2 regions of the Streptomyces sp. LaBMicrA B280 genome follow, and region 2 is predicted to be linked to the other one. Evidence: riboswitches for the same ligand, from Rfam matches in the RefSeq annotation. Region 2 holds a riboswitch; the other holds the start of a gene.
The links. A riboswitch is a leader RNA that binds a small molecule or an ion and turns the genes downstream of it on or off. The one in region 2 is predicted to bind glycine.
Positions count from the first base shown of each region.

Region 1: another riboswitch for glycine. It lies ahead of gcvP (aminomethyl-transferring glycine dehydrogenase); the one in region 2 lies ahead of gcvT (glycine cleavage system aminomethyltransferase GcvT).

Region 1 covers NZ_JBMJCT010000009.1:7,456-23,283, reverse strand. The annotation lists gene ACLF5H_RS08740 (universal stress protein) at 1-94, shown strand, start outside; gene ACLF5H_RS08735 (hypothetical protein) at 255-815, shown strand; gene ACLF5H_RS08730 (amino acid transporter) at 1,085-3,043, shown strand; gene ACLF5H_RS08725 (TOBE domain-containing protein) at 3,066-3,461, shown strand; gene ACLF5H_RS08720 (molybdopterin-dependent oxidoreductase) at 4,781-5,248, opposite strand; gene modA (molybdate ABC transporter substrate-binding protein) at 5,454-6,275, shown strand; gene modB (molybdate ABC transporter permease subunit) at 6,522-7,316, shown strand; gene ACLF5H_RS08705 (ABC transporter ATP-binding protein) at 7,378-8,481, shown strand; gene ACLF5H_RS08700 (TOBE domain-containing protein) at 8,510-8,929, shown strand; gene gcvP (aminomethyl-transferring glycine dehydrogenase) at 9,107-11,992, opposite strand; glycine riboswitch at 12,165-12,260, opposite strand; gene ACLF5H_RS08690 (PRC-barrel domain-containing protein) at 12,380-12,748, shown strand; partial or broken gene ACLF5H_RS08685 (DNA polymerase IV) at 12,673-14,114, opposite strand; gene ACLF5H_RS08680 (MerR family transcriptional regulator) at 14,183-14,827, opposite strand; gene ACLF5H_RS08675 (bifunctional nuclease family protein) at 15,114-15,587, opposite strand; gene ACLF5H_RS08670 (MerR family transcriptional regulator) at 15,675-15,828, opposite strand, start outside.
Region 2 covers NZ_JBMJCT010000003.1:94,707-110,534, reverse strand. The annotation lists gene ACLF5H_RS02915 (beta-propeller fold lactonase family protein) at 1-566, shown strand, start outside; gene ACLF5H_RS02910 (GNAT family N-acetyltransferase) at 537-1,196, opposite strand; gene ACLF5H_RS02905 (MerR family transcriptional regulator) at 1,246-2,157, shown strand; gene ACLF5H_RS02900 (EF-hand domain-containing protein) at 2,218-2,430, shown strand; gene ACLF5H_RS02895 (glycoside hydrolase family 25 protein) at 2,482-3,036, opposite strand; gene ACLF5H_RS02890 (GNAT family N-acetyltransferase) at 3,015-3,620, opposite strand; gene ACLF5H_RS02885 (L-serine ammonia-lyase) at 3,658-5,025, opposite strand; gene glyA (serine hydroxymethyltransferase) at 5,081-6,346, opposite strand; gene gcvH (glycine cleavage system protein GcvH) at 6,361-6,738, opposite strand; gene gcvT (glycine cleavage system aminomethyltransferase GcvT) at 6,869-7,987, opposite strand; glycine riboswitch at 8,032-8,144, opposite strand; glycine riboswitch at 8,145-8,242, opposite strand; gene ACLF5H_RS02865 (AAA family ATPase) at 8,421-9,110, shown strand; gene ACLF5H_RS02860 (enhanced serine sensitivity protein SseB) at 9,153-9,938, shown strand; gene ACLF5H_RS02855 (enhanced serine sensitivity protein SseB C-terminal domain-containing protein) at 10,056-10,868, shown strand; gene ACLF5H_RS02850 (ABC transporter permease) at 11,166-12,164, shown strand; gene ACLF5H_RS02845 (ABC transporter substrate-binding protein) at 12,198-13,967, shown strand; gene ACLF5H_RS02840 (ABC transporter permease) at 14,040-15,047, shown strand; gene ACLF5H_RS02835 (ABC transporter ATP-binding protein) at 15,044-15,828, shown strand, end outside.

The DNA.
Region 1 (15,828 bases), on a different contig from region 2:
GCTCGCCGTACCGCCGTCCCCGCTGGAGTCCCAGCTGCTCACGGTCCACCGGCGCAACGCCTGGCATCTGCCCATGGACACCCGGGGCCTGTGAGCGCCCGGCCCGCGCGAGCGGCCCCGTGAACCGGCCCCGCCGGGGCAACCGCCGGATGGCGCGCGCGGCCGTAGCGGACCCGTCAAGAATCCGGCCCCGCCCATCAGGGCGCCGTCAAGGCATTGTGCCGTTCCGCCCGCGACTGTCTAACGTCGAGGTCATGGAGCACAGCGACGACACACGGGCCCGGGTGACGAGCCCGCAGCCACCGTCCACCGCCGCCACCGTCGTGTACGACCACGAGTGGACCGGCGAGGTGCGCACCGCCGTACGCTGCGCCGCCGCCCTGCTCGCGCTGCTGCTGTGCATCGACGGCGCGGCCGGCTCCCTCACCTGGTGGCGGGGCCTGCTGTGGTCCGCCCTGGCCCTGCTCCTGCTCCTCGTCCTGTATCCGGCCAAGGTGTCGGCCGGTGACGGCTGGCTGGCCAGCAGGCGGCTGCTGCGCACCCGCCGGGTCCACACCGATCTGCTGGTCGCGGTCCGCCCGCTGGAGGGCGTCAACCAGCGGCTGGTGCTGCGCGACCTGCTGGGAAACCGGGTGGAGATCGACCCGGAGGTGCTGGTGCGCAACCCCGCCCTGTGGCACCGGCTCGACGACGGCGCCCGCCACTCGCTGGCCGGCGGCACCCTGCGCTGCGGCACCACCGCCCTCGACGGGCTCGCCCGCCGACTGGACCGCGAGACGGCCCTGGCGGTCTTCCGGGCCTCCGGACTGGAGTGATCGTGACCGGACGGCGCCCGCCCGCGATGACACTCGGTGGCCACTGATTTCCCGGGGGTGCCCCGCGCCACTCGTTCGGCTCAGCTCCTGGTGATCCGCTCCTGCCTCAGCTTCTTGATGCGGCCCTGATGGCACCGCGCCATTCTTAACGCAAGATTGATGCCTCCCCGCCCCTGATCCGGAGGCCCAGGCGTCACGCTCTGCATACGCTGGTGCCGCCGTCCGTGTGATGGCCGAAAAGAGCTGAGCCCCACATCAGGAGCACACCGATGGCCACGACCGAACACCCTCCCAGTACCGGTCGCCTGCGCGCCTGGATGCTGGAGGGCCTGTCCGACATGGGCAAGAGCGGTGGCCACACCGGACCGCATGCCCAGCCCGAGCCCCCGCACCAGGGGCAGCGCTGGTGGCGGGTCATGTGCCTGACGGGTGTCGACTACTTCTCCACCCTCGGCTATCAGCCGGGCATCGCGGCGCTCGCGGCCGGTCTGGTCTCCCCCATCGCGACCATCGTGCTGGTGCTCGTCACCCTCGCGGGCGCGCTGCCGGTCTACCGGCGGGTGGCCGAGGAGAGCCCGCACGGCGAGGGCTCCATCGCCATGCTGGAGCGGCTGCTGTCCTTCTGGAAGGGCAAGCTGTTCGTGCTGACCCTCCTCGGGTTCGCGGCCACCGACTTCCTGATCACCATCACCCTGTCCGCGGCCGACGCCTCCACCCACCTGGTGGAGAACCCACATCTGACGAGCGCCCTCCAGGGCAAGCAGATGCTGATCACGCTGCTGCTGGTGGCGCTGCTCGGCGCGGTGTTCCTCAAGGGCTTCCTGGAGGCGATCGGCGTCGCGTTCGCGCTGGTGGGTGTCTATCTCGCGCTCAACCTGGTCGTCGTGGCCGTCGGCCTGTACCACGTCATCACCGCCGAGCACGTGGTCACGGACTGGACCAACGCGCTGACCGTGCAACACGGGAACATCTTCGTGATGATCGGCGTGGCCCTGATCGTCTTCCCGAAACTCGCCCTCGGTCTGTCCGGATTCGAGACCGGCGTCGCCGTCATGCCGCACGTCAAGGGCGACCCGGGCGACACCGAGGAGCACCCCACCGGCCGGATCCGGGACGCCAAGAAGCTGCTGACGACCGCCGCCGTCATCATGAGCTGCTTCCTGATCACCAGTAGCTTCATCACCACCCTGCTGATCCCGGAGAAGGACTTCAAGCCGGGCGGCCCGGCCAACGGGCGTGCCCTCGCCTATCTCGCGCACCAGTACCTCGGCGGCGCCTTCGGCACGGTCTACGACGTCTCGACCATCGCCATCCTGTGGTTCGCCGGCGCGTCCGCCATGGCGGGCCTGCTCAATCTGATGCCGCGCTATCTGCCCCGGTACGGCATGGCCCCGCACTGGGCGCGCGCGGTGCGTCCGATGGTCATCGTCTTCACGCTGGTCGCGTTCCTGGTGACCTGGATCTTCGACGCCAACGTGGACAAGCAGGGCGGCGCCTACGCCACCGGTGTGCTGGTGCTGATCAGCTCCGCGGCGATCGCGGTGACCATCGCGGCGCGCAAGGCGGGACAGCGCCGCTGGACCATCGGCTTCGCCGTGATCTCGGTGGTGTTCCTGTACACGACGGTCGTCAACGTCATCGAGCGTCCGGACGGTGTGAAGATCGGTGCCTGCTTCATCGTCGGCATCATCCTGGTCTCGCTGCTGTCCCGGCTGGCCCGCGCCTTCGAGCTGCGCGTGACCAGTGTGACGCTCGATCCGCTGGCGGAACGTTTCATCAGGGACATGGCCAGCCGCAAGATGCGGTTCATCGCGAACGAGCCGGGTCACCGGGACAAGGCCGAGTACCGCGACAAGATCGAGCAGATCCGCGCCGACAACGACATGCCGGAGCAGGAGGACTTCGTCTTCGTCGAGGTCACGGTCACCGACCCGTCGGAGTTCGAGGCGGGCCTGACCGTGCGCGGCGAGGTCCTGCACGAGCGCTACCGGGTACTGACGCTGGAGTCGGCGTCCATCCCGAACGCCCTGGCGGCGCTGCTGCTCCATGTCCGCGATGTCACCGGCTGCACCCCGCACATCTACTTCGAGTGGACCGAGGGCAGTCCGTTCGCCAACTTCCTGCGGTTCTTCCTGTTCGGGCAGGGCGAGGTCGCGCCGGTCACCCGGGAGGTGCTGCGCGAGGCGGAGCCCGACCGGGACCGCAGGCCGCGTGTGCACACGGGCTGAGCAGCGCCCTATCGTTCTCCGCATGCAGTCCTACACGATCGGCCAGGCGGCGCGGCTGCTCGGCGTCAGCCCGGACACCGCCCGCCGCTGGGCCGACGCGGGCCGGGTGGCCACGCATCGCGACGAGGCGGGGCGGCGGCTGATCGACGGCCGGGACCTGGCCGCGTTCTCCGTCGAACTGGCCAAGGGCGGCAGCGGCGAGGAGGAGACCTCCTACACCTCGGTGCGCAACGCCTTCCCCGGCATCGTCACCGCCATCAAACTCGGCGACGTCGCCGCCCAGGTCGAGATCCAGGCGGGCCCACACCGGCTGGTCTCCCTGCTGACCCGCGAGGCGGTGGAGGAACTCGGCCTGGAGGTCGGAGTGGAGGCGACGGCCCGGGTCAAGTCGACGAATGTCCATATCGACCGCGTCTGACCGTCTGCCGCGGTGACCCGGTTGGGGACGGGGGCGGGCCCGTCGGGTCCACCGGGTTGGGCGGACGCGGGCGGCCCGGGTGGCTTGCTTGATCGGACTCGGACGGGCTCGGACGGGCGCGGTCGGTTCGGATGGCTTGCTAGGTCGGATTCAGACGGGCTCGGACGGGCACAGTCGGTTCGCATGGCTTGCTTGATCGGACTCGGACGGGCTCGGACGGCTTGGTCGGACTCGGACGACTCCGCCGGGCTCGGACAGCTTCATCGGCCCGGACGGCTTGATCAGGCTCGGACGGGGTCGGCCGGGCTCGGACGGCTCCGTCAGTCGGGATCGCTCGGGCGGCTCCGCCAGGCTCGGGCAGCTCCATCGACCCGGACGGCTCGGGCGCGCTCGGACGGCTCCGTCAGCTCGGATGGCCTGGTCGGGCTCGGACGACTCCATCGGCCCGGACAGGGTCGGCCGGGGGTCGGATGGCTCCGGCAGCTCGGATCGCTCGGGCGGCTCCGCCAGGCTCGGGCAGCTCCATCGACCCGGGCGGCTCGGGCGCGCTCGGACGGCTCCGTCAGCTCGGATGGCCTGGTCGGGCTCGGACGACTCCATCGGCCCGGACAGGCTCCATAAGCTCGGACCGCCCCGGCGCGGTCCCGTCCGAACTCCGAGCCACCCCACAGCGGCCAGGCCACCGGGCCCGAGTCGCGTCACACCGGCCCCGTGCCAGGCCGGGCCACGTCGCATCCGGGGCCCGCCGTCCGAGCCCTCGAATCCGGCGCCGACCCGCATCCGGGTCACCCCGAAACCCGCGGCGACCCACCTCCAAGTCGACCCCGCCCCAGGTCGCGGCGTCCGCCTGACACCCCGCGCAGACCCACCGCCGGACTGCGGCACACCGACCCCACGCCAGCTCACGCGACCTCGCATCGAGGGCCCCACGCCCAAGCCCCCAAAGCCGGAGCCGACCGGCATCCAACTCACCCCGACACCCGCGCCACCCCACCTCCAAGCCACCCCCACCCCACGTCACGATGGCCACCTGCTCCATCCCAAGCCGCGCCACGTCACCTCGGGGACCCACGTCCAAGCCCCGAATCCGGGCCGCTCTACATCCGGGTCACCACCGACTCGGCGCCGATCCACATCCGGCTCTCCCCGACCCGCCTCGCCCCCGCCCCCGCGCCGCCCCACCTCAAGGCCCCCGCGCCCGGCCCGCGCCACGTCCGGACCCTCCCCTCACCCGGGCTCTCCCCTCATCCAGGACCGGCCCGCCCCTCGTCCGGACCCGCCCGGTGTTCGGCCTCTCCCCGCCCGGGCCGGCCCGCGGTTCAGGGGATCGCTGCTACCTCCACCGGTGCGCACCGGTAGCTTCCGTCCACGCGGATCGCTGTGATTCCGCTGATGTGCCGGGCTCCGCAGCGGTCCTGGGGCAGGACCAGTTGGGGGCCGGTCGTGTCCAGGGGGGTGTCGTCGATGGTCACGCCCAGCAGGACGGCCGCGTCGGCGAAGTCCGGGTCGATCTCGGCCCAGGACAGCAGCGCGTGATGCCCGTCGGTGCCGGTGACGGCGATCAGGAAGCGCAGCCGGTCCTTGCGGCGCGCCGGGTCGAAGCCGGGTCCGGCGTCGGCGAGGACGTCGTACAGCCGCGGCCCCGTGAACCGGTGGTGCTGCATGCCGCTGGTCGCGCACTCGAAGCTGACGGCCACCCGGTGCTGTGGCCAGCGCAGCAGGTCCGGCACGGTCAGCCGGGAAGGACGTACGAGATCTCCGCTCAGGGCGAGTCGGGCGAGTGTCACCTGCGACCACCTCCGGCAGGACGGTACCCGCGGCGGAGCACCGTACAAACGCACATGCCAGCCACACCACGCAAGATCCCAGCTCATGCGATGCGACAAGGGACTTACAGCTGGCAGATGCGGCAGTATCATCGCGGCACGGCAGGTTCGTACAACCGTGCCAGGGCGCGACAGTCTTCCGCACAACACGAGGAGCAGAACCGTGATGACCCCTTCCGTGCGCCGGACCCGGCGAATGCTCGAGCTGGCCGGCGCGGGAGCCGCCGCCCTGTTGACCCTCAGCGCCTGCTCGTCGTCCTCCGGGTCCTCGAACACGGCGTCGGACTCGTCGGGTTCCGCCTCCCCCAAGCTGTCCGGCACGGTCACCGTGTTCGCCGCCGCCTCGCTCCAGGAGAGCTTCACCGCCCTCGGCAAGGAGTTCGAGCAGCAGCACCCGGGCACCAAGGTCACCTTCAGCTTCGGCGGCAGCGACACCCTCGCCGCGAGCATCACCGGCGGCGCCCCGGCCGATGTCTTCGCCGCCGCCAGCCCCAAGACCATGGCCACCGTGACGAATGCCAAGGACGCGGCGGGCGCCCCGGTGACCTTCGTACGCAACCAGCTGGAGATCGCCACCCTGCCCGGCAACCCCGGCAAGGTCGCCTCCCTGAAGGACCTCACCAAGCCCGGTCTGAAGGTCGTCCTGTGCGACAAGACCGTGCCCTGCGGCGCCGCCGCCCAGAAGGCGCTGGACGCCAGCCACCTCAAGCTCACCCCGGTCTCCTACGAGCAGGACGTCAAGAGCGCCCTGAACAAGGTCGAGTTGAAGGAGGCCGACGCGGCGGTGGTGTACAAGACCGATGTGCACGCCGCGGGTGACAAGGTGGAGGGCGTGGAGTTCCCCGAGTCCGCCAAGGCCGTCAACGACTACCCGATCGCCCTGCTGAAGAACGCCAGGAACGCGGAGACCGCGAAGGCGTTCATCGCGCTCGTGCGCTCCGCCGAGGGCCAGAAGGTGCTGGGCGAGGCCGGGTTCCTCAAGCCGTGACCTCACCCGATGAGCCCGGCGCCGCGACCGGTCCCCTCACGGACCGGCCGCGGCGCCCCCCCCCCCCCCCCCCCCCCCCCCCCCCCCCCCCCCCCCCCCCCCCCCCCCCCCCCCCCCCCCCCCCCCCCCCCCCCCCCCCCCCCCCCCCCCCCCCCCCCCCCCCCCCCCCCCCCCCCCCGCCGCCGTGTCGGCACGGGCAGCCGCACCACCGGTACGGGCAGGGGCGGGGGTACGACGCCCGGCCGCATCCGCGCGGCCGGGCGCCTCGGTGTCCCGCTGCCCCTCCTGCTGCCCGGCATCCTCGCCCTCGCCTTCCTCCTGCTGCCCCTGCTCGCGCTGCTCGTCCGCGCCCCCTGGCGGAGCCTGCCGGACCAGCTGACCAGCACCGAGGTGTGGCAGGCGCTCCAGCTGTCGCTGGTCAGCGCCACCCTGGCCACCGCCGTCAGCCTCGTCCTCGGCGTGCCGCTGGCCTGGCTGCTGGCCCGCACCGACTTCCCCGGGCGCGGTCTGGTGCGCGCCCTGGTGACCCTGCCGCTGGTGCTGCCGCCGGTCGTCGGCGGTGTGGCCCTGCTGCTCGCGCTGGGCCGTAACGGCGTCATCGGCAAGTGGCTCGACGCCTGGTTCGGGATCACCCTGCCGTTCACCACCACCGCGGTGGTGCTCGCGGAGGCGTTCGTCGCGATGCCGTTCCTGGTGATCAGCGTGGAGGGCACCCTGCGCGCCGCCGACCCCCGTTTCGAGGAGGCGGCCACCACGCTCGGCGCCTCCCGCTTCACCGCGTTCCGCCGGGTCACGCTGCCGCTGATCGCGCCCGGCGTCGCGGCGGGCGCCGTACTGGCCTGGGCGCGGGCGCTCGGCGAGTTCGGCGCGACGATCACCTTCGCGGGCAACTTCCCCGGCCGCACCCAGACCATGCCGCTCGCGGTCTACCTCGCCCTCCAGAACGACCCCGAGGCCGCGATCTCGCTGAGCCTGGTCCTGCTGGCCGTCTCCATCGCGGTACTGGCGGGACTGCGCGACCGCTGGCTGACGGGGGTGTGAGATGGCGGGAGGACGGCGTACGACACCCACCGAGCAGCCGAGGCCGAAGGAACCCGCACGCATGACCGACGCCCCGGACCCCGACGCCCAGGGTCCCGACGCCCAGGCCCCGGAGCGGGCGGACCGGCAGGGGCTCGACGCCCGGCTCGTCGTGGACCGGGGCGGCTTCCGGCTGGACGTGGCCCTGGCGGCGGCGCCCGGTGACGTGGTCGCGCTGCTGGGCCCCAACGGCGCGGGCAAGACCACCGCGCTGCGCGCCCTCGCCGGTCTGGTGCCGCTCGGCGGAGGCCATCTCCGGCTCGACGGCGTCCCGTTGGAGCGGGTGCCGCCGGAGTCCCGCCCGGTCGGCGTCGTCTTCCAGGACTACCTCCTCTTCCCGCATCTGTCCGCGCTGGACAACGTGGCGTTCGGGCCGCGCTGCCAGGGCCAAGGCAAGGCGGAGGCCCGTGCGCTGGCCGCGGCCTGGCTGGAGCGCATGGGGCTCGCCGAGCACGCGGACGCGAAGCCGCGCCGGCTCTCCGGCGGCCAGGCCCAGCGCGTGGCCCTCGCCCGCGCCCTGGCCACCCGGCCCCGGCTGCTCCTCCTGGACGAGCCGCTGGCCGCCCTCGACGCCCGTACCCGGCTGGAGGTCCGCGCCCAACTCCGGCGCCATCTGGCCGAGTTCGAGGCGGTCGCGGTACTGGTCACGCACGATCCGCTGGACGCCATGGTGCTCGCGGACCGCCTGGTGGTGGTGGAGCACGGCCGGATCGTCCAGGAGGGCGCCCCCGCCGACATCGCCCGCCGCCCGCGCACGGACTACATCGCTCAGCTCGTCGGCCTGAACCTCTACCGGGGCGAGGCCGCGGGCCACACGGTACGACTGGACGCCGGGCCCTCGATCGCCACCACCGAGGAGCTGTCGGGACCGGCCTTCGTGGCCTTCCCGCCCTCGGCCGTGACCCTCTTCCGGGACCGGCCCACCGGGGCCAGCGCGCGTAATCTGTGGCGCTGCGAGGTGGCCGGTCTGGAGACGCACGGCGACCAGATCCGCGCCGACCTCGCCGGTGAGCTCCGGCTCGCCGCCGACCTCACCACACTGGCCGCCGCCGACCTGGAGCTCCAGCCCGGTGCACCGGTCTGGGCGACAGTCAAAGCGACCCAGACCCACGCATACCCCGCCTGAGCCGACGGGCGCTCTACGGTGGGTGCCCATGACCCTGAGCATCCGCAACCAGCTCCCCGGCAGCGTCACCGCGGTCCACCCGGGCGAGGCCATGGCCACCGTCGAGGTCCGGCTGAAGGGCGGCCAGAACCTCACCGCGGCCATCACCCTGGCGGCCGCCGAGGACCTGGCCCTCGCCCCCGGCACACCGGTGCGCGCCCTGGTGAAGTCGACCGAGGTCTCCGTCGCCACGGCTCAGATCGAGGGCCTGTCGATCCGCAACCAACTGCCCGGCACGGTGGTCGGCCTGACCACCGGTGCCGTCATGGCGACCGTGCGGATCTCCGTCCCGGGCGGCGAGGTGACCGCCGCCATCACCCGGGACGCGGCCGTCCAGCTGGGTCTGTTCGTGGGCTCCGACGTGGTCGCCCTGATCAAGGCGACCGAGGTGGCCCTGGAGACGGCCTAGGGCGACCGACCGGTTCGTGCCGGGGCTCGTCCCGGGGCTCGTCCCGGGGCTCATCCCGGGGCGAGGCGTCCCCGCCCCCGTACAGGCGACCGAGGCACCCGTACCCACCCCCGCCCGACGGCCGAGGGCCCCGCCCGGACATCCGGACGGGGCCCTTGGGGCACGGGGGGGACGCGGTCAGTCCTCGTACGCGTCCAGCGGCGGGCAGGAGCAGACCAGGTTGCGGTCACCGAAGGCCTGGTCGATGCGGCGCACCGGCGGCCAGTACTTGTCGGCCACCGAGACCCCGGCCGGGAAGACGGCCTCCTCGCGGCTGTAGGAGTGCGCCCACTCGCCGCCGAGCGCGCCCGCGGTGTGCGGGGCGTTGTGCAGCGGGTTGTCCTCGGCGGGCCACGCGCCGGAGCCGACCTTCTCGATCTCCGCGCGGATGGCGATCATCGCGTCGCAGAACCGGTCCAGCTCGATGATGTCCTCCGACTCGGTCGGCTCGATCATCAGCGTGCCGGCCACCGGGAACGACATGGTCGGGGCGTGGAAGCCGTAGTCGATCAGGCGCTTGGCCACGTCGTCCACGCTGACGCCGGTCGCCTTGGTCAGCGGGCGCAGGTCGATGATGCACTCGTGCGCGACCAGGCCGCCGGGGCCGGTGTAGAGCACCGGGAAGTGCGGCTCCAGGCGCTTGGCGATGTAGTTCGCGGAGAGCACGGCCACCTGGGTGGCCCGCTTGAGGCCCTCGCCGCCCATCAGCCGGACGTACGCCCACGAGATCGGCAGGATGCCCGCCGAGCCCCACGGCGCCGCCGAGACCGGTCCGACGCCCGTCTCCGGGCCGGCCGCCGGCTGGAGCGGGTGGTTGGGCAGGTACGGCGCGAGGTGCGAGCGGACCGCGACCGGGCCGACGCCGGGGCCGCCGCCGCCGTGCGGGATGCAGAAGGTCTTGTGCAGGTTCAGGTGCGAGACGTCACCGCCGAAGTGGCCCGGCTTGGCGAGGCCCACCAGGGCGTTCAGGTTCGCGCCGTCGACGTACACCTGGCCGCCGGCCTCGTGCACCCGGGCGCAGATGTCGGCGACGTGCTCCTCGAACACACCGTGCGTGGACGGGTAGGTGATCATCAGCACGGCCAGCTGCTCGCGGTGCTGCTCGATCTTGGCCCGCAGGTCCTCGACGTCGATCTCGCCGTCCTCGGACGTCTTGACGACGACGACCTTCATGCCGGCCATCACGGCACTGGCCGCGTTGGTGCCGTGCGCGGAGGACGGGATGAGGCAGACGGTGCGCTGCTCGTCGCCGTTCGCGCGGTGGTAGCCGCGGACGGCCAGCAGACCGGCCAGCTCGCCCTGGGAACCGGCGTTCGGCTGCAGGGAGACCTTGTCGTAGCCGGTGACCTCGGCGAGGCGGTCCTCCAGCTCATGGATGAGCGTGAGGAAGCCTTCGGCCTGCTCGGCGGGCGCGAAGGGGTGCAGCGCGCCGAACTCGGGCCAGGTGATGGGCTCCATCTCGGTGGTCGCGTTGAGCTTCATGGTGCAGGAGCCCAGCGGGATCATGCCGCGGTCGAGCGCGTAGTCGCGGTCGGACAGCTTGCGCAGGTAGCGCAGCATCGCGGTCTCGGAGCGGTGCTGGTGGAAGACCGGGTGGGCGAGGAAGTCGTCGCCGCGCAGCAGCGCCTCGGGCAGCGCGTCCCCGGCGGCCGCGTCCAGCGCCTCCAGGTCGGCCTCGACGCCGAAGGCGGCCCAGACGCTCTCCAGCTGCGCCCGCGTGGTGGTCTCGTCGCAGGCCAGGGAGACGTGGTCGGCGTCGGCCAGGCGCAGGTTGACGCCCTTGTCCCGGGCGGCGGCGACGATCTCGGCGGCCCTGCCGGGCACTCGCGTGGTGACGGTGTCGAAGAAGGCGCCGTGCGTGATCTCGATGCCGCCGGCCTTCAGGCCCTCGGCGAGCAGTGTCGCGTAGCGGTGGGTGCGCCGGGCGATGGCCTTGAGGCCCTCGGGGCCGTGGTAGACGGCGTACATGCCGGCCATGACGGCGAGCAGCACCTGCGCGGTACAGATGTTGCTGGTGGCCTTCTCGCGGCGGATGTGCTGCTCACGGGTCTGGAGGGCCAGCCGGTACGCCTTGTTGCCGTCGGCGTCGACGGACACGCCGACCAGGCGGCCGGGCAGGCTGCGGGCGAACTTCTCGTGCACCGCCATGTAACCGGCGTGCGGGCCGCCGAAGCCCATCGGGACGCCGAAGCGCTGGGTGGTGCCGATGGCGATGTCCGCGCCCAGCTCGCCCGGGGAGGTCAGCAGGGTGAGGGCGAGCAGATCGGCGGCGACGGTGACGAGCGCGCCCAGCTCGTGCGCCTGCTCGATCACCGGCTTGATGTCGCGTACGGCACCGGAGGCGCCGGGGTACTGGACCAGCACGCCGTTGATGTCACGGGCGGCGATGTCGGCCGGGATGCCCGCGCTCAGGTCGGCGACGACGACCTCGACGCCGGTCGGCTCGGCGCGGGTCTGGATGACGGCGATGGTCTGCGGCAGGGCGTCCGCGTCGACCAGGAAGAGACCCTTCTTGTTCTTGCCCATGCGCCGGGACAGCGCCATGGCCTCGGCGGCGGCCGTGCCCTCGTCCAGGAGGGAGGCGCCGGAGGTGGGCAGACCGGTGAGGTCGGCGACCATGGTCTGGAAGTTCAGCAGGGCCTCCAGGCGGCCCTGGGAGATCTCCGGCTGGTAGGGCGTGTAGGCCGTGTACCAGGCCGGGTTCTCCAGGACGTTGCGCAGGATGACCGGCGGGGTGAAGGTGCCGTGGTAACCCAGGCCGATCATGGAGCCGAGGACCTGGTTGCGGTCGGCGAGCGAGCGCAGCTCGGCCAGCACCTCGGCCTCGGTCCTGGCGCCCGGCAGGTCGAGGGCGTCGGCGTTCTTGATGACATCCGGGACCGCGGCGGCGGTCAGCTCGTCCAGGGAGCCGTAGCCGACCTGAGCGAGCATCTTGGCCCGCGCCTCCTGGTCGGGCCCGATGTGGCGCTGTTCGAAGGGGATGCCCGCTTCGAGCTCGGAGAGCGGAATGCGATGGGCGGTCATGGCGGAGGCCTCCTGGTCTGACGACCTTCGAAGGGCACCACGGCGCGGGTGCCCGGACGGCCTCCCCCTCTGTCATCTCAACCTGAGAGCTTCACCGGCACCTTGACGGCACCGGCTTTCACCGTCGGTGAGAGCGGAAGCCGTCGACACCCGCCCTGCTTTCCAGAGTGACCTCGTCCATGCGGTACGTGAGCCTGAGAGATTCCGGGGAGGATTTGCTCCTTCGGCGCCTCCGAGGTGGGTCGGAGGACTCTCCCGCATGGGGTCAGCAGCCGCAATCAGACTACCAGCGAGGTCAATGGCCGGATTCTCAAGTGGCCGCGGCAGTGAATGTGCTCTTTCGTAGTGCTTACGGATGAGTTGCGACCAGTTGGAGGGAGAGGGACCGTGCAGACCGACATCGATCCGCGCAACCTGATCGGCCGCAAGGCGTTCGACCGCAAGGGCACCAAGATCGGCACCATCGACGAGGTGTATCTGGACGACGCCACCGGTGTCCCCGAGTGGGCGGCCATACGCACCGGCCTCTTCTCCCGCGACGCGTTCGTCCCCCTGGAACCGAGCGAGCTCGTCGAGGGCACCCTCCATGTCCCCTTCGACCGCTCCCTGATCAAGGACGCCCCCGACTTCGGCGTGGGCCGCCACCTCTCCCCCGAACAGGAACTCCAGCTCTACCACCACTACGGCCTCGACGTGACCCCGGACGCCGCCCCCGACCACACCTTCGGCAAGCTGGCGGGCTCGGAGGAGACATGACCCCGGGCGCCAGGGGCGGGCGGCATCAGGGGGCGGGTGCCGTGACGACCAGAGGCAGCGGGTCCGCCGGTTCCAGCGCGGGGTCCGTGACGAGGAAGGTGCGTATCCGCCCCGGCGGCGACTGCGGGGTCTCGAAGCGCACCGTCACCCGGCCCACTCCGCTCCCCTGCACCCATCCGTGCCCGTGCTCCGCGTGCCGCACGTCCTGGCCCGCCCGCCAGTGCGGCAGCACCGGCTCCCGGGGCATCGCCACCGGCTCGGCCGCCGCCTCCTCCGGCGCCGGCTCCGCCCGCGAGGACGCCTGGGCGAACAGGTCCTCCTGGGTGTAGTCGGCGAGCCCGGAGACACCGACACCGAGCAGTCGCACCCCACCCGTGGTGTCCACGGACTCCAGCAGGCGCTCGGCGGCCTCCCGCACGACCGCCGGATCGTCCGTGGGGCCCCGCAGCGTCTCGGAGCGGGTCAGCGTCGAGAAGTCGTACCGCCGCACCTTCAGTACGATCGTCCGCCCGGACAGCCCCGCATCGCGCAGCCGCCGCACACACCGGTCCGCCAGCCGCCGTACCTCCAGGCCGATCCGCAGCCGGTCATGGATGTCCACGTCGTACGTGTCCTCCACCGACACGGACTTGGCCTCCCGCTCGGCCACCACCGACCGCTCGTCCCGCGCCAGCGCCATGGCGTACAGCGCCTGCCCATGGGCCTTGCCGAGCAGGCGTACGAGTTCGTCCTCGCCCGCCTCGGCCAGTTCCTCGACCGTCGTGATCCCGGCGCGCCGCAGATGGTCGCCGGTGGCCGGACCCACCCCCGGCAGGGTCCGCACCGGCAGCGGTCCCAGCAGCGCCCGCTCGGTGCCCGGCTCGATGAGCACCAGGCCGTCCGGCTTGGCCCGCTCGGAGGCGATCTTCGCGAGCATCTTGGACGCGGCGAGCCCCACCGACCCGGTGAGCCCCGTGACCGTACGGATGTCCGCGCGCAGCCGGACGCCCGCGCGCCGCGCCGACTCCGCGTCCCGCGCCGCGTCCGAGGCCGCCAGGTCCACGAACGCCTCGTCCAGGCTCAGCGGCTCCACCAGCGGCGACAGCTCTCGCAGCAGTGTCATCACCTGCTCGCTGACCGCCCGGTACAGACTGAAGCGGGGCACCAGATACGCCGCGTTGGGCGCCAGCCGCCGCGCCTGGGCCATGGGCATCGCCGAGTGCACTCCGAAGGCCCGCGCCTCGTACGACGCCGTGGCCACCACTCCGCGCGGTCCGAGCCCGCCGACCACGACCGCCTTCCCGCGCAGGCTCGGCTTGGACGCCTGCTCCACCGAGGCGTAGAAGGCATCCATGTCGAGATGCAGGATCGTGGGCGCGTTTCTCACATCTCCGATGCTGCACCACGGCACTGACAATCCGACGTCGCCCGGCGGCCCGTCGGGTCAGGGGCGGTTCAGACCGCCCGGTTGCGGCGCCGCGCCAGTTCGTCCGCCGGGTTGTGCCCGACCAGCGTCTCGCCCGTGTCGACGCGCTCGCCGTGCAGCTGGGACAGGGCGTTCTCCACGTCCCGCCAGACCACGCCGACCGCGATCCCGAAGACGCCCTGGCCGCCCTGGAGGAGCGCGTGCACCTCGTCGGGCGAGGTGCACTCGTAGACGGTCGCGCCGTCGCTCATGAGCGTCATGCGCTCCAGATCGCAGAAACCGCGCTCCCGGAGGTGCTGCACGGCCGAGCGGATGTTCTGGAGCGAGACCCCGGTGTCCAGGAACCGCTTGACGATCTTCAGGACGACGACGTCCCGGAAGCTGTACAACCGCTGGGTGCCCGATCCGTACGCGGGCCGCACACTCGGCTCGACCAGGCCCGTACGCGCCCAGTAGTCGAGCTGTCGATAGGTGATGCCGGCCGCCGCGCAGGCCGTGGGCCCGCGGTAGCCGATCTCCTCGGACGTCATGGACGCCGCCCCTTCGCCGCCCGGCACCGCCGTCGGCCGCTGCGGAGCGTGATCCACCGCGCTGCTGTGAACCGGGTACGGACCGCTCTCCCCGTAACCGCGCACGGGAGCACCCCCAGCCGTACCGTCGCCGCTGGTTCTCACGCCGACCTCCGTCCTTGACCTGCCTTCTCGACGGTAGGCAGTCACCAGGGGTGCGTCAACGATCGCCACACTCGGCACGCCGAGTGATAATCACCCAAGGAGTGGTTTCCCGTGTCCCACCGCGGGGAAAGGCTAGCCGAATGCCCTCGCGGAGACCCGTAGGACGCTCTCAATCGCCGGTGGCAATTGCCCCGGGAACCGGCCGCGAGAGGCCCAGGACCGACCCCCGAAAGCCCCGGCCGCGCAGGCCAGAGCCCCTATGAGCCGCTCGCGGGCGCCGACCGCCTCACTGGCTGCTGGTGCCGAAGTCCTCGGGCGAGATCTGGTCGAGGAACTCGCGGAACTTCTCCACCTCGTCCTCCTGCTCGTCCGGGATGGCGATCCCCGCGTCGTCCAGCACCGTGTCGCTGCCGTAGATCGGCGTGCCGGTGCGCAGGGCCAGCGCTATGGCGTCGGAGGGGCGGGCGCTGACCTCCACCCCGCTGGCGAACACCAGCTCCGCGTAGAAGACGCCTTCCCGCAGGTCGGTGATGCGTACTTCGGTCAGCTCCTGGCCGACGGCCTCCAGCACGTCCTTGAACAGGTCGTGGGTCAGCGGCCTGGCCGGGGCCATGCCCTGCTGGGCGAAGGCGATCGCCGTCGCCTCCCCCGGCCCGATCCAGATGGGGAGGTAGCGGTCGCCTCCCACTTCGCGCAGGAGCACGATCGGCTGGTTGTTGGGCATTTCGACCCGGACACCTACGACATCGAGCTCGTTCACACAGCAACCCTAGGCCGTGCCCGGGACGTTTGGGTAGTCGGGCCCCCGGCGGCCGCCCGATCCGGCCCCCGCCGGACCGCCCCCGGATCAGGGAAGACGCACTCCGAGGGCGGTCTTCAGGAGGGCCGCGTGCAGCTTCGCGGTGAGCGCCGCAAGCTCTTTCGTACGGGCCTCGGCGAGCGCTCTGGTCTGCGGGTTGCGGTGGCGCTTGAGCGGGGCCACCACCTGCTCGACCAGCCCG
Region 2 (15,828 bases):
GCGACGGCCGCTACTTCATCGTCTCCTGCGAGTTCAGCGGCGAGATCCTCAAGGTCGACACCGCGCGGATGGCGGTGGTCGGCCAGGAGAAGCTGCCCGTGCACGGCTCCATGCCGCAGGACGTCAAGGTCTCCCCGGACGGCAAGCGGTTCTACATCGCGGACATGATGGCCAACGGGGTGTGGGTGCTGGACGGCGACCGGTTCACCAAGCCGACCCTGCTCTCCACCGGCAAGGGCGCGCACGGCCTCTACATCAGCCGCGACTCCCGCGAGATGTACGTCTCCAACCGGGGCGAGGGCACCATCTCCATCTTCGACTTCGCCCGGAACAAGCTCACCAAGAAGTGGGAACTGCCCGGCGGCGGCAGCCCCGACATGGGCGGCGTCTCCGCCGACGGCAAGGTCCTGTGGCTCTCCGGCCGCTACGACGCCGAGGTGTACGCCATCGACACCCGCACCGGCAGGGAACTGGCCCGCATCCCGGTCGGCAGCGGCCCGCACGGCCTCGCGGTCTATCCCCAGCCGGGCCGCTACTCACTGGGGCACACGGGCGTCTTCCGCTGAGCCGGGGAGCAGCAGCAGCTCCGCGCCGACGGCCCCGTACCCGGCCGCCTGGAACGCCCGCAGGCTCCGGGCGTTCCCCGGCGCCACCTGCGCCCAGACGGGCTCCGCGGCGAGCCGCCTGGCCGCGTACGCGAGCCGCCGCCCCAGCCCCTGCTCCCGGGCCCCCTCGTCCACCTCCACCGAGACCTCGAGGCGTCCGGCCGTCCCGCGCCCCGTCACCAGCACCCCGCCGTCCGCCTGCCAGGCCCGCACCTCCTCGCGGCGCTCGCGCGCGTACCTGATCCGGGGATGACCGGCGTCCCGGATCTCCGTCAGCGCGAGCGGGGGGACGCCGGGGAGCGGGCCGGCCACCAGCACCGCGTCCACCGTCTCCGCCCGCCGCCCGGTGCGCTCCAGCAGCGCGGCCAGGAAGCGCGGGTGCAGGGCGGCCGCCAGCGGATCGCAGTCCAGGCCGCGCAGCGTGTCGTACACCCAGGCGGGGTCCTCGTCCGTGACGACGACGGAGTGCCCGGTGAACGCCAGTACGCCCGCATGCCGGGGCCCGGGCTGAGGCAGGACCGTCGTACGGCCGTCCGCCGGCGGGAACACGCCCCGCGCCACACCGTCGAGAATCTCCCGCACGGACTCCATGACGCCACCCCTTGAGTCTCCACCCACTGGAAGGCCCAGACTCCCAGACATGAACGACGACGGCACCGGACTTCTCACCATCGGCGAGCTGGCACGGGCCACCGGACTGACCGTGCGCACCATCCGCTACTGGTCGGACGAGGGCGTGCTCACCCCGGTGACCCGCTCACCGGGCGGCTACCGGCTGTACGACGCCCAGGGCGTCGCTCGCCTGGAGCTGATCCGGACCCTGCGCGAACTGGGGCTCGGCCTGGACGACGTGCGACGTGTGCTGGCGGGAGAGCGGACCGTGGCACAGGTCGCGGCGACGCACGTGGCCGCGCTGGACGCGCAGATCAGGTCGCTGAAGGTGACCCGTGCGGTGCTGTCGTCGGTCGCACGACGTGACTCGACCGCGAAGGAGATGACCCTGATGAACAAACTGGCCCGGCTGTCGGCGGCCGAACGGCAGCGGATCATGGCGGAGTTCGTGGCGGAGGCCCTCCAGGGGCTCGACGCCGTGGACCCCGAGGTGCGGGAGCGGCTGCGCGCCACCACGGTGGACCTGGCGCCGGACCCGACGCCCGAAGAGGTGGACGCGTGGGTGGAGCTGGCGGAGATGCTCCAGGACCCGGAGTTCCGCGCGCAGATGCGCCGGGCGATGGAGCTCAACTCGGCGGACGGGGCACCGGGGGAGGCCCGCGGCCGTTCGCTCTGGTTCGCCAGGCGGCTGGTGGAACTGGCGGCCCCGGCCCGCGAGCGCGGCATCGCCCCGGACTCACCGGAGGCGGAGCCCGTGCTGCGCGAACTCTTCGGCGACGCCCCGCGCGCGGACGTCCTGGAGCGCATGACGGCCGGCTTCAACGACCGCGTCGCCCGCTACCGCGAACTCATCGCCCTGGTCAACCGCGCCCCCGCGCCGCCGCACGCCGAGGACTTCGCCTGGGTGGTCGCGGCACTGCGCGCCCGCACGGACAGCTAATCTGACCAGCGTCAGTACGCCTGCATGGGCACAAGAAACACGAGCAAAAGGGGCGGATCGGTGGCGGACATCGAGGAAGCACGCAAGGAATTCCAGCGGATCGACGTGGACGGCGACGGTTTCATCACCGCCGCCGAATTCAAGTCCGCCCTGGCCCAGGGAGGCGACTGGAATGTCACCGACACGGTCGCCGAAGCCATCATCAAGTCCCGTGACCTCAACGGCGACCAGGTCCTGTCCTTCGACGAGTTCTGGACCTACCTGAACAAGTGACCCGGGTCGGCAGGGGTGCCCCGTTCTCCGGAGCGGGCACCCCTGCGCGCCTCAGCCGCCCGCCCACTCCTTGAGCGCCGCCGTGGAGGCGAAGTCGGCCACGTCCTTGTCATGGGGCTGGCTCGCGTATTGGTGGAAACGCCATTTGGCCTTGATCCGGGGCTTGCCCGCGGTGACGTAGTCGGCGATCCAGAGGCCGTCGCCCGCGTAAGAGGTGCGGTCGATGTTCAGCCAGAAGTCTCTGTTGGTGTAGAGCACGACCTTGTTGTGCGGCCGCAGTTGTTTCAGTTTGCGGATGAAGGAGTCCTTGTCCGCGTTGCTGGCGTGAGTGCCGTCGCTCGTGGGTTCCCAGTCGACGGCCAGGATGTCGCCGGCGCGTTCCGGAGCGTGCTGGAGGAAGTAGTCGGCCTGGGCGGTGAGATTGCCCGGCCACAGGAAGTGATAGAAACCCACGACCAGTCCGGCGTCGCGGCCGGTCTTGGTCTGCGCGGTGAGGCGGGGGTTCACATACGAACGGCCCTCGGTCGCCTTCATGAAGACGAAGGAGAGCCCGTCCGTGTCATATGACGTGGACTGGAAGGAACTTACGTCGATGCCGTGGAGCATGCAGAGTTTGTGCCCCCCGCACGGCCCCCCGGAAACTTGCCCCCGGTCGCGGGGCGGTTCAGACGCCAGATCACATCGATTCCGCAGCCGGACGGAGCCGCCGGCGGTGGCGCCTGCTCACGCCGGAGCTCGGTGAAGCCCAGCCGGCGCGGAACGGCGCGACTGGGGGCGTTCGCCAGGTCGTGCGCGATCTCCAGGTACCCCACGTCCGCCAGCGCGAACATCTCCCGGCCCAGCGCCGCCGTCGCCCTCGTGGCGATGCCCCGCCCCACGGCCGAGGGATGCAGCCAGTACCCCAGCCGGCACCCCCGGGGCTCGGCCCGATACGCCTGGCACATGCCGATGAGCTTGTCATTCTCCGCGACGACGTAGTTGTAGAGTTCGCCGCTCTCCCATTTGGAAGCGGAACTCTCCAGCAGATCCCGGGTGCTCTGCTCGTCATGGCCGTCGGCCCACGGCATCCAGGGCCGCAGATGATCCCGGGATTCCTCTATCAACGTGAACAGTTGAACGAAATCACGCTGCCCCCGTAAACGCCGAAGGAGGAATTCCCCGCACTCGATGAGCTGACTCGGTCGGTCCATGCAACCATGATCGTTCCGCGGACCGGCCAAGTAAATGTCAGCACTCGATGATATTCACCGCGAGCCCACCCCGCGCCGTCTCCTTGTACTTCACGGACATGTCCGCGCCGGTCTCCTTCATGGTCTTGATGACCTTGTCGAGGGAGACCATGTGGGAACCGTCGCCGCGCATCGCCATCTTGGCGGCGGTGACCGCCTTCACCGCGGCCATGCCGTTGCGTTCGATGCACGGGATCTGCACGAGGCCGCCGACCGGGTCGCAGGTCAGGCCCAGGTTGTGCTCCATGCCGATCTCGGCCGCGTTCTCCACCTGTTCGGGCGTGCCGCCCAGCACCTCGGCGAGCGCGCCCGCGGCCATGGAGCACGCGGAGCCGACCTCGCCCTGGCAGCCGACCTCGGCGCCGGAGATGGAGGCGTTCTCCTTGAAGAGCATGCCGATCGCGCCCGCGGACAGCAGGAAGCGGACCACGCCGTCCTCGTCCGCGCCCGGCACGAAGTTGATGTAGTAGTGCAGCACCGCGGGGATGATGCCGGCCGCGCCGTTCGTCGGGGCGGTCACCACCCGGCCACCGGCCGCGTTCTCCTCGTTCACCGCCATCGCGTAGAGCGTGATCCACTCCATCGCCCGTGCCAGCGGCTCGCCCTCGGCCCGCAGCTGGCGCGCGGAGACGGCCGCCCGGCGGCGGACCTTGAGCCCGCCCGGCAGGATGCCCTCACGGGTCAGACCGCGCTGCACGCATGCCCGCATGACCCGCCAGATCTCCAGCAGGCCCGCCCGAATCTCCTCCTCGGTGCGCCAGGCCCGCTCGTTCTCCAGCATCAGGGAGGAGATCGACAGGCCGGTCTCCTTGGTCAGGCGCAGCAGTTCGTCGCCGGTGCGGAAGGGGTACTTCAGGACCGTGTCGTCCAGCACGATCCGGTCCGCGCCGACCGCGTCCTCGTCCACCACGAAGCCGCCGCCGACCGAGTAGTACGTCTTGCTGAGCAGCTCCGCGCCCGAGGCGTCGTACGCCCATATCGTCATGCCGTTGGCGTGGTACGGCAGGGCCTTGCGGCGGTGCAGGACCAGGTCGTCGTCGAAGGAGAAGGCGATCTCGCGCTCGCCGAGGAGCGAGAGACGGCCCGAGTTCTTGATCGACTCCACCCGCTCGTCGGCGGATTCCACGTCGACCGTGCGCGGGGAGGCGCCCTCCAGGCCGAGCAGCACCGCCTTGGGGGTGCCGTGGCCGTGTCCGGTCGCGCCGAGCGAGCCGTACAGCTCGCAGCGCAGGGAGGCGACCGAGGCCAGCAGTTCCTCGTTGCGCAGCCGGTGCGCGAACATGCGCGCCGCGCGCATCGGGCCGACCGTGTGGGAGCTGGACGGGCCGATGCCGATCGAGAACAGGTCGAAGACCGAGATGGCCACGGTCACTCCTTGGGGCAGTGGTGGGGTACTCGTCGGCGAGTACCCCACCGGGGAATTACTTGGACAGACCCGGGTACAGGGGGTGCTTGTCGGCCAGGGCCTTGACCCGTGCCTTCAGTGCCGAGGCGTCGTACGACGGCTTCAGCGCCTCGGCGATCACGTCCGCGACCTCGGCGAAGTCCTCGGCCGTGAAGCCGCGGGTCGCGAGCGCGGGCGTGCCGATCCGCAGGCCCGAGGTGACCATCGGGGGACGCGGGTCGTTCGGGACCGCGTTGCGGTTGACCGTGATGCCGACCTCGTGCAGCCGGTCCTCGGCCTGCTGGCCGTCCAGCTCGGAGGCGCGCAGGTCGACCAGGATCAGGTGCACGTCCGTACCGCCGGACAGCACGTTGACCCCGGCGGCGCGGGCGTCCTCGGCCGTCAGACGCTCGGCGAGGATACGGGCACCGTCCACCGTACGGCGCTGGCGCTCCTTGAAGCCCTCGGAGGCCGCGACCTTGAAGGACACCGCCTTGGCCGCGATCACGTGCTCCAGGGGACCGCCCTGGAAGCCCGGGAAGACGGACGAGTTCAGCTTCTTCGCGAACTCCTTCTTCGCGAGGATGATGCCGCCGCGCGGGCCGCCCAGGGTCTTGTGCGTCGTGGAGGTGACCACGTCCGCGTGCTCGACCGGGTTCGGGTGCAGACCGGCGGCGACGAGGCCCGCGAAGTGCGCCATGTCGACCCACAGGTACGCCTCGACCTCGTCGGCGATCCGGCGGAACTCGGCGAAGTCCAGCTCGCGCGGGTACGCGGACCAGCCCGCGATGATGACCTTGGGGCGGTGCTCCTTGGCGAGCCGCTCGACCTCGGCCATGTCGACCAGGCCGCTCTCCTCGTCCACGTGGTACGCGACCACGTTGAACTGCTTGCCGGAGAAGTTCAGCCGCATGCCGTGGGTCAGGTGGCCGCCGTGCGCCAGGTCCAGGCCGAGGATGGTGTCCCCGGGCTGGGCCAGCGCGAACAGGGCCGCCTGGTTGGCGGAGGCGCCGGAGTGGGGCTGCACATTGGCGTACTCGGCGCCGAACAGCTCCTTGACCCGGTCGATGGCGATCTGCTCGGCCACGTCGACGTGCTCGCAGCCGCCGTAGTAGCGGCGGCCCGGGTAGCCCTCGGCGTACTTGTTGGTGAGGACCGAGCCCTGGGCCTCCATCACCGCGAGCGGCGCGAAGTTCTCGGACGCGATCATCTCCAGCGTGGCCTGCTGGCGGAGCAGCTCGGCGTCGACCGCGGCGGCGATCTCCGGGTCCAGCTCGTGCAGGGGCGTGTTCAGGACAGTCATGCGCTTATGACTCCTCAGCCGGCGATGTGGGCGTCGTACTCGGCGGCGGAGAGCAGGTCGGCCGGCTCGCCCGCGACGCGTACCTTGAACAGCCAGCCGCCCTCGAAGGGCTCGGAGTTCACCAGCGACGGGTCGTCGACGACGTTCTCGTTGATCGCGGTGATCTCGCCGGTGACCGGGGAGTACAGGTCGGAGACCGACTTGGTGGACTCCAGCTCACCACAGGTCTCGCCCGCCTCGACGGTGGAGCCGACCTCGGGGAGCTGGGCGTAGACCACATCGCCGAGCGCGTTGGCCGCGAACTCGGTGATGCCGACCGTCGAGACGCCGTTGTCGGCGGCCGACAGCCACTCGTGCTCCTTGCTGTAGCGCAGCTGCTGGGGGTTGCTCATGGCCTGAATTCTCCTGTACGCGCGGGAGTGCTGATGACGGGGGGACGCTGGTGGCCGCCGGTGGGCGGGCGAATGTGCGCAGGGTCACGTGCCCGCCCGTCGGGGGCGGGGGCGCGACCGGGCTCGCTGTCTACTTCTGGCGCTTGTAGAACGGCAGCGCGACGACCTCGTAGGGCTCGTGCGTGCCGCGGATGTCCACGCCTACGCCCTCGGTGCCGGGCGCCGCGTGCGCCGCCTCGACGTAGGCCATGGCGATCGGCTTGCCCAGGGTGGGGGAGGGGGCACCGGAGGTGACCTCGCCGATCACCTCGCCGCCGGCGACGACCGGGTACCCGGCGCGCGGCACCCGACGACCCTCGGCGATCAGGCCGACCAGGACCCGCGGGGGGTTCTGCGCGGCGCGCTCGGCGGCCTCGACGAGCGCGGCGCGCCCCACGAAGTCGCCCTCCTTCTCGAACTTGACCACGCGGCCGAGCCCGGCGTCGAAGGGGGTCAGCGAGGTGTTCAGCTCGTGCCCGTACAGCGGCATGCCCGCCTCCAGGCGCAGCGTGTCGCGGCAGGACAGGCCGCAGGGCACCAGGCCGACGCCCTCGCCGGCCTTGGTCAGCGCCTGCCACAGCTCGACGGCGTGCTCGGGCTTGACGAACAGCTCGAAGCCGTCCTCGCCGGTGTAGCCGGTGCGGGCGATCAGCGCGGGGACGCCGGCGACGGTGCCGGGCAGGCCCGCGTAGTACTTCAGACCGTCCAGGTCGGCGTCGGTGAGGGACTTCAGGATGCCGGGGGAGGCCGGGCCCTGGATCGCGAGCAGGGCGTAGGCGTCCCGGTCGTCGCGCACCTCGACGTCGAGGCCGGCGGAGCGCTCGTCCAGCGCGTCCAGGACCACCTGGGCGTTGGAGGCGTTGGCGACGACCATGTACTCGGTCTCGGCGAGCCGGTAGACGATCAGGTCGTCCAGGATGCCGCCGTCGGCCCGCACGATCATCGTGTAGCGGGCGCGGCCGACGCCGACGGAGGCGATGTTGCCGACCAGGGCCATGTTCAGGAAGTCGGCGGCCTCGGGGCCCCTGACGGTGATCTCGCCCATGTGGGAGAGGTCGAACAGGCCCGCCTTGGTCCGCACGGCCAGGTGCTCGTCGCGCTCGGAGCCGTAGCGGAGCGGCATGTCCCAGCCCGCGAAGTCGGTCATCGTCGCACCGAGCGAGCGGTGCACGGCGTCCAGCGCGGTGTGTCGGAGTTCGGTACTGCTCATCGGTCGGTCGTCTCCCAGGGCAACAGGGATGGGGCGAGGAACGTTCCTCCCCATCTGTCATCGGAACCTGAGAGGTTCGCCGGGACCGCCACGGAGGCGATCACGGTTTGCACCTTGGGTGGGGCAGCCGTCACGGCGGCCCGCTTTTCAGATGTGCCTCGCCCGCGCGGTAACGGGGCCTGAGAGATTCAAGGGAGGGACTTGCTCCTTCGGCGCCCCAGCGAAGCCTGCTGGGGACTCTCCCGCGCGGATTCAAACGGCCGGTATGCAGTTGGCGGCCACATCATTGCACGTCGCGCCCCCGCCCGTCAGGGGTCGCATCCGTAACCGAGCCGTAGCGGTACGCGCACCCGCCCGTGGCCCACCGGGCATTACCTTCCCTTTACTTCCACCGGGCATGGAGATTGCGAACCACAAGGGGAGGACGATCACGGTGAACAGGACCATGGCGCACGCGACCGGTATCCCGGCGCCGAGAAGCCCCGCGGCCCACGAGCGGGTGGCCGCCCGCCCCGCGCCCGCCGCGCCCGCCGTGCTCGACCTGCGCGGCCGGGCCGCCCGGGGCCCGGACACCCTCCGCTTCGGCCCCCGGGACATCGTGGTGCTCACCGGGCTGCCCGGCAGCGGCAAGTCCACGCTGATGCGCCGCGCGGTCACCGCCCGCCGCGTCGACTCCCAGGACACCCGGGCCCGCTTCGCCGCCCGCCTGCCCCGCTTCCTGCCGTACGCCGTCTACCGCCCCCTGGTGCGCGCCGCGCACTACCGGTCGCTGCGCCGCGCCCTGCGCACGGGGACCGCCCTGGTGGTGCACGACTGCGGCACCCAGCCCTGGGTGCGCGCCTGGCTGGCCCGCGCCGCCCGCCGCTCCGGCGCCACCCTGCACCTGCTCCTGCTGGACGTGTCCGAGGAGACGGCCCGCACGGGCCAGCGCGAGCGCGGCCGCACCGTCTCCCCCCGCGCCTTCGGCCGCCACCGGCGTACGACGGCCCGGCTGCTGGGGGCGGTCGGGCGGGGGGAGGTGCCCGCGGGCTGCGGCTCCGCGGTGCTCCTGGACCGGGCCGCGGCAGACGCCGTACAGCGGATCGTGTTCATGGAGTACGGCTCTGTCACCGGTACCCGTTAGCCTTCATGGTCCCAGCAGTGGTTCCCAGCAGGCGGTAGGCAGATGGACTTCCCGGCGGACGTTCCCGCGGACTTCCCGGCACAGACACACCCCCACCCGCACGGCGGTTGGCCCGGCAATGAACTGGAGGAGGTGCTCTCGGCCTCCCTCGGCATACCCACGGCGGGCGGCCGGATCATCGAGGTCCTCGGCCGCAGCTTCGTCTGGGTGCCGCTGCCGTCCGGCGGCGGACCCGGCAGCGGCCCGCTGGACCTGCCCACCCTGGACATCGAGGGCCAGGCGTACGTGCCGGTGTTCAGCTCGGAGGAGCAGTTCCACCAGGCCGTCGGCTCCCACCTGTCGTACACCATCGCCCCGGCCGTGGAGTTCGCCCGCGGCCTGCCCCCGCAGGCGGGCATCGCGGTGAACCCCGGGGGCACGGTCGGCATCCCGCTCCCGCCGGAGGCCGTCGCCGAGCTGTGCCGCGCCGGACACACCCCGCTGGACGGCCCCGCCGGCGGCGGCCGCGTCCGGCTGTTCGAGCCCGACTGGCAGGACGACCCGGTCGACTTCCTCTCCGCCGCGTCCGCCGAGTTCGCCGCGACCGGCGTGGTCATCACCGCCCGCCGCTGCCTGGCCGTCGTCGAGAACGCCGACCCGGTCATGTTCGTCGGCGTGGAACTCTCCCAGTGGGAGGGCGACTTCCGCGCCCTGCCCCTGGAGGCCCTGGGCCGCGCCCTCGGCCAGATCCCGACCGCCTGGCCGGTCAACCTGATCCTGCTGGACGTGACGGACGACCCGGTGGCCGAATGGCTGAAGTCAAGCGTCCGACCCTTCTACATCCGCTAGGTGCCTGCCCGGCGGGCCCCAGCCGCGGCCTGGGCGAACGGACAACGGGCCCCGCGCCCGTCGGCGCATAAGCTGTCTCCACACGCGGGGCACGAGGGAGAAGAAGGGCATGACAAGGTGAGCGCCACCCACAGCGGAAGCGTCGAACACACGCTCCGCCACGTCACGCCCGGACGCTACGACGCCTACGAGGCCCTGCTTCGCGCGCTCGCCACCCCCTCCGCCGGCCAGATCTGGATGCTGCTGTGGCACGGCCAGGCCGGCTCCCCGGACGCCCAGTACGGGGACATGGAGGTCGGCGGCTGCCACTACGCGCCGTGCGTCACCTCCGCCCAGGAGCTGTCCGCCAGCGGCTGGAACCGCTCGTACGAGGTGGTCGACGGCCTGGACGTCGCCCGCACCCTCTACCCCGACCACTACGGTCTCTGGCTCAACCCGCACGCCCCCGGCGGCGGCGTCGGCATCCCCTGGCTGGACCTGCGCCGCATCGCCACCGGCCTGGACCGGCAGCCCGCGGGCCCCCTCAGGCTGACCGAACCCGGCATCGAGATCCCGCAGTTCTACGCCCTGCTCGCGCAGCACGCCCACCGCACCCCCGCCCTGCGCTCGCTGCGCCGCGCCTGGGTGCAGCCCGCGCTCGGGGCGCCGTACCTCGCCATCGGTCTGGACCTGTACGAGACCTCGCCCGCCGCGGTCGACTCGGTGCGCGCGATGATGCAGCGCTCCGTCGGCGCCGTCCCCGAGGGCCTGCCCGTCTCCACGGTCGCGCTGACCGACGACCACGACCCGGTCGTGATGTGGATGCGCGCCCAGGCCCGGCCGTTCTACGACCGCGAGGCCCACGTCGCCGCCCCGGCCGGCCACCCGGCACCCCAACTCCAGGCCCCGGCGCCGGGTTACGGCTATCCGCCGGTGCACGGCGGTTACTGAGGTTCCGTCGCTTCCGGTGCCGTTCCCGCCCTAATTCCCGAACCGCGGCATTACGGCGTTGTGTCCCAACTGACCCACGTCCGGGGGTCGTTACCCACTGTCCGGATAACGGAATCCTCCGCGGTGCATCACGGTTGCGCATACTTTCACCGTCAGCTCTGGCGAGTGATCGCAAGGACGCTGAAGACTCCCCACTCAGACCACGAGCCTTCCAAACTCGTGTTCGCTTGCAAGTCGACAAAGCCGCAAACCGCGGCAGCGCAGGCCGGTCACCACCGGCGAGAGGGGTCGCACATCGTGACCGCACCGATCGAGACCACCGGGGCGGCAGCCGAGGCGCAGCCTGAGGCTGTGCTCGCGGGAGCCGACAAGGGGCAGATCGAGGGTCGTTCCCTGGGCCAGATCGCCTGGACCCGCTTCAAGCGGGACAGAGTCGCCGTGGCCGGCGGCGTCATCGTGATCCTGCTGATCCTGCTGGCCATCCTCTCGCGCCCCCTGCAGGCCGCCTTCGGCCTCGACCCCAACGCCTTCCACCAGGACCTGATCGTCCCCGACACCTCGCTGCCCAAGGGCGGCCTGGGCGGCATGAGCCTGGACCACCCGCTCGGTGTGGACCCGAAGTTCGGCCGGGACATCGCCACCCGCATCCTGGAGGGCTCCTGGGTCTCGCTGGTCGTCGCCTTCGGCGCCACGATCCTGTCCAATGTGATCGGCGCGATCATGGGCGTGATCGCGGGCTACTACGGCGGCCGGGTCGACTCGATCATCAGCCGGCTGATGGACACCTTCCTCGCCTTCCCGTTGCTGCTGTTCGCCATCGCGATCTCCGCAACGCTCCAGGGCGGCGCCTTCGGACTGAACGGTCTGCCGCTCCACCTCAGCGTGCTCATCTTCGTGATCGGCTTCTTCAACTGGCCCTATCTGGGCCGGATCGTGCGCGGCCAGACCCTGGCCCTGCGCGAGCGCGAGTTCGTCGACGCGGCCCGCGGCATGGGCGCCAAGGCCCCGTACATCCTCTTCCGCGAGCTGATGCCGAACCTGGTCGGCCCGATCATCGTCTACTCGACGCTGCTCATCCCGACCAACATCCTCTTCGAGGCGTCCCTGAGCTTCCTCGGTGTGGGCATCCAGCCCCCGCAGGCCTCCTGGGGCGGCATGCTCCGCGAAGCGGTCACCTACTACCAGGTCGATCCCCAGTACATGATCGTGCCCGGCCTCGCCATCTTCATCACCGTCCTCGCGTTCAACCTGCTCGGCGACGGTCTCCGCGACGCTCTCGACCCGCGCAGCCGCTAGGCAGCCAGAGAGCTCACCCAAGTTTTCCGATCAATGGAGGGGAAGCAGACCATCATGCGAAGGTCAGCGCTGGCCGCGGTCGCGGCCATCGGCTCCGCAAGCCTGTTGCTCGCAGGCTGCAGCAAGGCCGATGACAACAAGGACACTCCGAAGGCGGCCGGCGCCAACGCGGCGACCAAGAGCGTCGTCAACGCGTCCGACAAAAAGGGTGGCACCGTCACCTATGAGATGTCGGACGTGCCGGACTCGTTCGACCCGGGCAACACGTACTACGCGTACATGTACAACTTCAGCCGTCTCTACGCGCGTCCGCTGATGACGTTCGAGCCCGCCCCCGGCTCCAAGGGCAACACCCTGGTCCCGGACCTCGCGGCGAGCAAGGGCGTCTCCAGCGACGGCGGCAAGACCTGGACGTACAAGCTGCGCTCGGGCCTGAAGTACCAGGACGGCTCCCCGATCACCTCGAAGGACGTCAAGTACGCCGTCGAGCGGTCGAACTTCGCGCGTGACGTGCTCTCGCTCGGTCCGAACTACTTCCAGCAGTTCATGAAGGACGGCGACAAGTACAAGGGTCCCTACAAGGACAAGAGCGCCAAGGGCCTGTCCTCGATCGAGACCCCGGACGCCACCACGATCGTCTTCCACCTCAACCGTGCCTTCCAGGAGTTCGACTACCTGGTCGCCACGCCGGAGACGGCCCCGGTGCCGCAGTCCAAGGACGACGGCGTCGACTACGTCAAGCACATCGTCTCCTCCGGCTCGTACCAGTTCCAGAGCTACCAGGACGGCAAGCAGGCCGTGCTGGTCCCGAACAAGAACTGGGACCCGAAGACCGACCCGCTGCGCAAGCAGCTGGCCAGCAAGATCGTGGTCAACCTGAAGGTCAACCCCGACACGATCGACAAGGACCTGCAGTCCGGCGACGCCACCGTCGACCTCGGCGGCACCGGCGTCCAGGCCTCCACCCAGGCGGACCTGCTCAACTCCGCGGACGGCAAGGCCAACACGGACAACACGTACGGCGGCCGTCTGGTCTACGCGGCGATCAACACCAAGCTGAAGCCGTTCACCAACGTCGCCTGCCGCAAGGCCGTCGAGTACGCCATCGACAAGGTCTCCGTGCAGACCGCCATGGGCGGCCCGATCCGCGGTGACATCGCCTCCACCGTCCTGCCGCCGGACATCACCGGCTACGCGAAGGCGGACGCCTACGCGACCCCGGGCAACAAGGGTGACGTCGCCAAGGCCAAGGACCAGCTGAAGGCCTGCGGTCAGAAGACGATCAACACCAACATCTCGGCCCGCTCCGACCGTCCGGGCGAGGTGGACGCGGCCACCGCGATCATCAACTCGCTGAAGAAGGTCGGCATCAACGCCACGCTGAAGCAGTACCCGGCGGGCAAGTACTTCACCGACTACGCGGGCGTGCCGAAGTTCACCGAGAAGCAGAACATCGGCCTGATGATGATGCAGTGGGGTGCCGACTGGCCCTCCGGCTACGGCTTCCTGCAGCAGATCCTGAACAGCAAGGCGATCAGCCAGTCCGGCAACACCGCCCTGTCGCAGTACTCGAACAAGAAGGTCGACGACCTGCTCGCGCAGGCGATCGCCGAGCCGGACACGGCCAAGCGCAACGCCATCTACGCGCAGATCGACAAGCAGGCGATGGACGACGCCGTCCTGGTCCCGCTGACCTACTTCAAGGTTCTGCTGTACCGCTCGCCGTACGCCACCAACGTGGTCTCCACGGCGGCCTTCAGCGGTCAGTACGACTACCTCAACCTCGGCACCACGAAGAAGTAGCAGCCCCGGAAGGCAGGTGAAGGCATTGGTGCCCGCGGGTTTCGCCGCCCGCGGGCACCAGCGCCGGTCCCCGTGATCTCGTACATCCTCCGCCGGACGTTCGCGGCAGTGATCCTGCTGCTGGTCGTCACCGCGGTCACCTTCGCCATCTTCTTCCTGCTGCCACGGCTCGTGGGCCAGTCAGCGGATCAACTGGCGCAGCAGTACATCGGAAAGAGCCCGTCGAAGGCGGACATCGCCGCGGTCAAGCACAACCTCGGTCTGGACCAGCCCCTTTACGTCCAGTACTGGCACTTCATCAAGGGCATCGTGGTCGGCACCGACTACAACCTCGGTCCCAAGACGGTGCACTGCGACGTCCCCTGCTTCGGCTACTCCTTCAAGGATCACGTCGCGGTCTGGTCGCAGCTCACCTCGCGTATCCCGATCACCCTCTCGCTGGCCGTGGGTGCCGCCGTGCTCTGGCTGCTCTCCGGTGTGGCCGTCGGTGTCATCTCCGCGCTCAAGCCGCGCTCGCTGTTCGACCGCACCTTCATGGGCGTGGCCCTCGCCGGCGTCTCGCTGCCCATGTTCTTCACGGGCAACCTGGCGATCCTGCTCTTCACCTACACCTGGCCGATCTTCGGCCGCACCTACGTCCCGTTCACCGAGAACCCCGCGCAATGGGCCAACACCCTGTTCCCCGCGTGGTGTTCGCTGGCGCTGCTGTACTCCGCGATCTACGCCCGGCTCACCCGCTCGGGCATGCTGGAGACGATGAATGAGGACTTCATCCGCACGGCCCGCGCCAAGGGCCTGCCCGAACGCACGGTCGTCGTCCGGCACGGTCTGCGGGCCGCCCTCACCCCGATCATCACCGTCTTCGGCATGGACGTCGGTCTGCTGCTCGGCGGCGCGGTGATCACCGAGTACGTGTTCTCGCTGCCCGGCGTCGGCCAGTACGCGGTGCAGGGCATCACCGACAACGACCTGCCGAAGATCCTCGGCGTGACCCTGCTCGCCGCCATCTTCGTCGTCATCGCAAATCTCCTGGTGGACGTGCTCTACGCCGCCGCCGACCCGCGGGTGAGGCTCTCGTGACCGAACTCTCCAAGACCGAAGCGGGCGAGGAAGCCACCGCCAAGGCGCCCTCGGCCTTCCTGGAGGTCCGCGACCTCAAGGTGCACTTCCCGACCGACGACGGCATCGTCAAGTCCGTCGACGGGCTCTCCTTCTCGGTGGACAAGGGCAAGACCCTCGCCATCGTCGGCGAGTCCGGTTCGGGCAAGTCCGTCACCTCGCTCGCCGTCATGGGCCTGCACCGGCTCGGCGCGCGCGGCAAGAACGTCCGGATGTCCGGCGAGATCTGGCTGAACGGCAAGGAACTGGTCGGCGCCTCCCCGGACGAGGTGCGCAGGCTCCGCGGCCGCGACATGGCGATGATCTTCCAGGACCCGCTGTCCGCGATGCACCCCTACTACAAGGTCGGCGACCAGATCGTCGAGGCGTACCGGGTGCACCACAAGGTCAGCAAGAAGGAAGCGCGCACGCGCGCCATCGAGATGCTCGACCGCGTCGGCATCCCCGAGCCGGCCAAGCGCGTCGACGGCTACCCGCACGAGTTCTCCGGCGGTATGCGCCAGCGCGCCATGATCGCCATGGCGCTGGTCAACAACCCCGAACTGCTCATCGCGGACGAGCCGACCACCGCCCTCGACGTGACCGTCCAGGCGCAGATCCTCGACCTGATCCGCGACCTCCAGAAGGAGTTCGGCTCCGCGGTCATCATGATCACGCACGACCTCGGCGTGGTCGCCGAGATCGCCGACGACGTCCTCGTGATGTACGGCGGCCGGTGCGTGGAGCGCGGCGCCGCCGCCGA